Regions from separate parts of the Clostridium subterminale genome, predicted to be linked through region 2. Evidence: a T-box and tRNA genes for the amino acid it is inferred to sense, from the RefSeq annotation. Region 2 holds a T-box; the other holds one or more tRNA genes.
What was found. The T-box of region 2 lies ahead of serS (serine--tRNA ligase). A T-box ahead of a tRNA ligase gene usually reads a tRNA of that ligase, here a tRNA-Ser.
Positions count from the first base shown of each region.

Region 1: it encodes a tRNA-Ser, which carries the amino acid that the T-box ahead of serS (serine--tRNA ligase) is inferred to sense. The anticodon was not compared.

Region 1 is NZ_BAAACI010000010.1:4,418-7,856, forward strand. It holds gene dnaX (DNA polymerase III subunit gamma/tau) at 1-1,422, opposite strand, end outside; RNA gene ffs (signal recognition particle sRNA large type) at 1,715-1,980, opposite strand; tRNA gene ABDZ93_RS18155 (tRNA-Ser) at 1,983-2,072, opposite strand; gene ABDZ93_RS18160 (TIGR00266 family protein) at 2,244-2,942, shown strand; gene lgt (prolipoprotein diacylglyceryl transferase) at 3,055-3,439, opposite strand, start outside.
Region 2 is NZ_BAAACI010000006.1:404,888-408,326, reverse strand. It holds gene serS (serine--tRNA ligase) at 148-1,428, opposite strand; T-box leader at 1,507-1,706, opposite strand; gene ABDZ93_RS10840 (bifunctional metallophosphatase/5'-nucleotidase) at 2,068-3,439, shown strand, end outside.

The DNA.
Region 1 (3,439 bases), on a different contig from region 2:
AACTCCATTTTTGAATTTCTGAATTTTTCCCATCATTAAAGCTGTAGCTAATACTATGTTATTTCTTTGTTTAAGGATATTTTGAATATCTTTAAAAGACTTTCTAATAATTTCAACATTTAGCTTACTTTCTCCAGCTGATATTGGTAATTCTATATTTTCATTATTAAATTCTACTGGTTTATTTGTTTCAGTTTTAGTTTTAGTTAAAGTTGGATTTATTTCTGGTCTTATTTCCTTAACTTCTCCCACTGCACTTTGTACTGTGATATTTCCAGATGCAATTTTATCTTCTAATCTATTTAGTCTAGCTAATATAGTTTCCATAGAAGTATCATATTTTATCTTACACATCTTTATTATTGCTAGTTCTAAATATATTCTAGCCTGCTTTGTACCCTTAGAGCTATCCTCTGCTTCTTGAAGTATATTAATACATCTCATGATTTCTTCTACTCTGATTCTAGTACTTTGATTTTTTATACTTTCTATGTTTTCAATAGACATATCCAATACATCTTCTAAATTATTACTTACATTTATCATTAATAGATTTCTCATATGAGTAATCAAATCTCTAATTAACAAGTTAATATCTTTTCCATCCAATATTAATTTATTTACTACTCTTATGCATCCTTCTGTATCTCTATTTATAACATTATCTACTATAGCAACCATACTATCATTAGTAGTTATTCCTAACATATCTACTAAATCCTCATATCTAACTACATTGTTTATTGATATAGCTTGATCTAATATGGATAAAGCATCTCTCATTGCTCCATCACACATTCTAGATAATAGCCTTAAGCTGCTTTCTTCAATATTTACTGATAATGAATCAGTTATTTGTTTTAATCTTAAAAATATATTTTCACTACTTATTCTCTTAAAATCAAACCTTTGACATCTTGACAATATTGTTATTGGAAGCTTTTGAGGATCTGTAGTTGCTAATATAAATATAACTTTACTTGGTGGTTCTTCTAAAGTCTTAAGAAATGCATTAACTGCACCAATGGATAGCATATGAACCTCATCTATGATAAATACCTTATATTTAGCCTCCTGTGGTGGATATTGAACATCATCTATTATATCCCTTATATTATCAACACTATTGTGAGATGCCGCATCTAATTCTGTTACATCTATAGCAGTACCTTGATTTATGCTTTTACACATTTCACATTCATTACATGGTTCACCATCTATAGGATTTAAACAGTTTATTGCCTTTGCAAGTATCTTTGCTGTTGAGGTTTTACCTGTTCCTCTAGTTCCGCATAGTAAGTATGCATGAGCTATCCTATCGCTTTTTATGGCATTTTTAAGTGTTGTAGTTATATGTTGCTGTCCAACTACATCGCTAAACTTTTTAGGTCTCCATTCTCTATAAAGTGCTTTATACCCCATGTATCCTCACTCCTTACATTAAAATTTATAAGTAAATCAATATATAAACCTACAATATAACTTAATTACCGCCTATTATAATTTAAAATTATACTTATCCTATTTATTATAATACTTATCCTATCTATATTCTATATTCTTTACTAACTTATATTAAGTAATCAATTATATATATCTAGTTATTCTAAAAAAATTTCAATATTAGTTAAATCATTTAATTTATATTCCAAATAATTTGCTTAAAAAAGTATAAAAAAAAAGATGTCTTTAACATCTCAAATAAAAAATAAAGCCGTACACCTTGCTTCGATAATCAATTTATATGCGTTACCTATACAGTTAACTCAAACCAGGTTGATCCACGGCACATGGAAGGTCTCACTTATCGCTGCTTCCTTCCAGACCTGACGAGGTTCATGAGTTTCCATTGCGTGGGACCCAGCTATCAACGCCACTTATATAGGCCAGACCATACAAATTGATACCTCAGCAAGGAATTCAATCCTGCTGTAGCGGATTGCAGGTTACAGGGCACCGCTAACTCCCCATCTAGTACGACATGGCGGAGAGAAGGGGATTCGAACCCCTGATAGAGTTGCCCCTATACACGCTTTCCAGGCGTGCTCCTTCGACCTCTCGGACATCTCTCCATATCATGTATTCATTATTATACTATTTAAAATCATTACTTTCAAGTAAAATTTGTTTTAAAATTTATACCAATTATAGTATAATTTTTATTAAAGCTAATAATCTTTTCAATTTAAATTAATAATGTACATATATTTATCATAAAATATTATGAATGGAGGTAGTTGTTTATGATTAATTATGAAATTAAAGGTGGATCTATGCCAGTAGCTATCTGTTACCTAAATAGTGGAGATAAAATCGTCTCTGAATCAGGGGCTATGGGCTGGATGAGTGACAATATAATCATGGATTCTAACATGAAAGGTGGCCTATTTAAAAGTATTGGAAGATCTCTGTCCGGAGAAAGCTTATTTTTAAACACCTTTACTTGCTCAGGAAATGTAGGCAAAATAGCCTTTCCATGTTCTGTACCAGGTAGAATAATGGCTAAAGAACTTCAGCCTAATGAATCTATAATTTGTCAAAAAGGTGCTTTCATAGCAGCTGAAAATTCTGTAGGCCTTAATATTCATTTTAGAAAAAGGCTCTCTAGTGGTTTATTTGGTGGCGAGGGTTTTATTCTTCAAAGAATAACTGGTCCTGGAACAGTTCTTTTAGAATTTGATGGTCATGTTGAAGAACTTAACTTAAATCCTGGAGAAAGAATAAAAGTAGATACTGGTCATGTAGCTGCTTTTGAACCAAGCGTAAATTTTGATATAGAAATGGTTAAAGGACTTAAAAACATATTCTTTGGTGGTGAAGGTTTATTTTTAACAACACTAACTGGCCCTGGGAAAGTATACCTACAAACTATGCCTCTTCAAAATTTAGCTGGTAAATTATCTTTTTATCTTAATACCGGTGGTACTAATATGAGAGATTAATTCTATAAAATTTGAAACTCATAGTAGTATATTTAAAATATCTACTTATAGTGTAAAATAAAAAATAACCTTTTAGATAATGAATATTTATTATCTAAAAGGTTTAATTTTTTTAAATATGTGTAATTGTATTATCCTTTTTCCTATATATTATTATTAATCCCACAACACATATAAGTACTCCTATGATACTTACAATTTGAGCTGTTCTAAGTCCAAACATCATTAAGCTGTCTGTTCTAAGTCCTTCTATGAAAAATCTTCCCATAGAATATAATCCTATATAAGTTAAGAATACAACTCCATCCTTTTTAACTTTGTGTAACATATAGAATAATATAAAGAATACTCCTAAATCCCAAATTGATTCATATAAAAAGGTAGGATGATAGTAAGTTCCATTTATAAGCATACCTCTTTGAATAAACTCTGGAAATTTACTTATAAAAGCTTTTGTTACAGGTCCACCATGTGCCTCTTGATTAAAGAAATTTCCC
Region 2 (3,439 bases):
ATTAGATTTCAAATTAATTCTTATTTAAATATTACAATAAAATATATTCCATAAATACTATTAGAATCCTTTAAATATAATTAGGTTTATAAAAAAAACACTAACCCCATTTAAAGATTAGTGTTTTTTTATTTGATAAGATATATTTTATAAAGTTAATTTATCTTTTCCTGTCCACTTTCTTAATACCTCAGGCACTATAACACTTCCGTCAGCTTGCTGATACTGTTCTAGTATAGCTGGTAATAATCTACTTGTAGCTAGCCCTGATGCATTTAAGGTATTTAGATATTCTACCTTATTACCATCTTCTCTTCTAAATCTTATCATGCCTCTTCTTGCTTGATAATCTCTTGCATTAGAAGCTGAACTTATCTCTTTATATTCATTCATGCTTGGTATCCAAACTTCTATATCGTAAGTCTTTGCCATAGATGCGCTACAGTCTTTAGCTGCCAGCTTTACTAGCCTATAATGCAATCCTAACCCTTTTACCAAAGCTTCAGCCTTTTGAATTAATTCTTCTAGTGCTTTATCTGAATCCTCTGGCTTTGTATATTGGAACATTTCTATTTTATTAAATTGATGTCCCCTTATCATACCTCTTTCAGATTTTCTATAACTTCCAGCTTCAACACGATAGCAAGGAGTATATGCAAATAATTTCTTAGGCAATTCTTCTTCTTTTAAAATCTCTCCTCTATAAAGGTTAATTAAAGCAGTTTCTGCTGTAGGAAGCATAAATTGCATATTTTCTTTATCTTTTTTATCTCCAACTGTGAATACTTCATCAATGAATTTAGGAAACTGTCCTGCTGAAAGACCACATTGATAGTTTAATATATGTGGAGGTAAGATAAATTCATATCCATCTTTTGTATGCTCTTCTATAAAGTAATTAAGTAGAGCCCATTCTAACATAGCTCCTACACCTTTATATATCCAAAAACCATTGCCTCCAAGCTTAACTCCTCTTTCATAATCAATAAGATCATGGACTTTCGCAAGTTCTACATGGTCTTTAATTTGGAAATCGAAATTAGGCTTTTCTCCAAATTCTCTAACTACCTTGTTATTTTCTTTTCCACCTGCTACTACATCCTCATCAGGTATATTCGGAAGGCTTTCCATAAATATATTAATCTTTTCTTCTATCTCTTGAAGTTTTTCATCATACTCTTTTATTTCCCTACTAACTACTTTCATCTCTTCATATAAAGCTTCTACATTCTCACCTCTCTTTTTAAGAATAGGGATTTCTTTAGAAACCTTATTTTTCTTACTTTTAAGTTCTTCTACTTGAATTAATGTTTTTCTTCTCTCTTCATCCCATTGTAGAAGTTCTGAAAAATCTACACCGTCCATTCTCTTTGAAAGAGCAGCCTTAACCTTCTCAGGATTTTTTCTAATTAAATAAATATCTATCATTTTTATTCCTCCTCAATGAAATTTTTAATACTAAATCTTTTTATTTTACTATAAATTAAAAACTCCCGCCTCTATAAATATAGAGACGAGAGCTATTATATCCCGTGGTACCACTCTAGTTGTCACCTTAGTGACCTCTTTACTGTGCTTTAAGGAGCACCTTCCTCTGATTCATCATCAGTAACTCCGAAGTGGAAAGACTATGTAATGTACTGATTTACACCTACCATCAGCTCTCTAAAACATTACAATAGTCGTAGTTTCATCATTGTTATTTTGTATTTAATATATATTAACCATTATATTAACACTTTATTCTTAGGATGTAAATATTTTAAAAACTAATTCTAATAAATTTAGTTAATCATTAATATGTACTTCAAGTTAATACTTATTTCTTCTCTTTTCTTTTTACTTATATTTTTTCAATATCACATTTTTATTTTTCATAAGATAATACTAAATATGTTATAATTGTTTAAATAAAATAATTATGTGGTTTTAGCTATTTTTATAAATACATAATTAATTTTAAGATAATATACAGAGGTGCAAAATGAAAAAACTAAAGATATACTTTACATCAGATCTACACGGATATGTATATCCTACAGATTATAGAGATGATAATGAAAAAATATGGGCATATTGAATATAATTAATCAATTTAATAAAGATGGAAATACATTAATTATAGACGGTGGAGATACAATTCAAGGTTCTCCATTTACTAATTATCTAAGTAATAGTGAATTTGATATACACCCACTAGCTACTATAATGAATGAGGGTCAATATGATTATGTAACTCTTGGTAATCATGATTTTAATTATGGTTATAACTATTTGAAAAAATACCTTAATAATCTAAATGGAAAATGTATATGTACTAATGTAGATAACAAAGCAAATGAATTATCTATTTTACCTTATGATATTAAAACTATGGAAAATGGCTTAAAGGTAGGAATGATTGGATTTACTACTGATTTTATAAATAGATGGGAAAGACCTAGCAATATTGAGAACTTCACCATATCTGATACTTTTAACACCGTAAAAAAATATTATGAAGAATTAAAAAATCAATGCGATTTATTAATCGGAATTTATCATGGTGGATTTGAAAATGATTTGGAATCTCATGAAAAATTAAGTGATACAAGTGAAAATATAGCCTATAAACTCTGTAAAGAATTTGATTTTCACATTCTTCTAACTGGACATCAACATATGGAAATTCCAGGGCATTATCTCCATAATACCTATATAGCTCAAACTCCACCTAATGGCACAAAGTTTTTAGAGCTTAACCTAGAACTTCACGAAGATTTAAGCTTATATATAAATTCATCCTTAAGAAATGTTGAACTTAATCCTAACAACGCTATGTATGATAAATTCTTAAGTCTAGAAAACCAAGTTCAGAAATGGCTAGATACTCCAGTTGGATTTTTAGATGTAGAACTTCAACCTAGTACTCATATAGATATGGCTGTGAATGGTTCCTATTTAGCTAATTTTATAAATCAAGTTCAATTAGATGCCAGCGGTGCAGATATTTCAGTTACTTCCTTTGCTAACTCTATAAAAGGTTTTAACAAAGACGTAACGGTAAGGGATATAACTTCTACTTATATGTTTCCAAATACCTTATCCATTCTTGAAGTAGATGGAAAAACTTTAAAACTTGCCCTTGAAAGATGTGCTAGTTACTTTGAATCTGCAGATGATAAATTACAAGTTTCTAATCGTTTCTTAAAGCCTAAGATAGAACACTATAACTACGACTATTTTGCAAATTTAAATTATACCTTTGACTTAACTAAAGAAGTAGGTAATCGTGTTAGTTCAATAAAATTTAAAGGAAAAGAAGTTAATGATAAACTTGCTCTTGCCATGAATAACTATAGAGCAACTGGGGCTGGTGGCTATGACTTCTATAGAGATTGTAAAGTAGTAGGTGAAGTTTTAAAGGAAATGCCTGACATTATAATTGACTATTTCATAG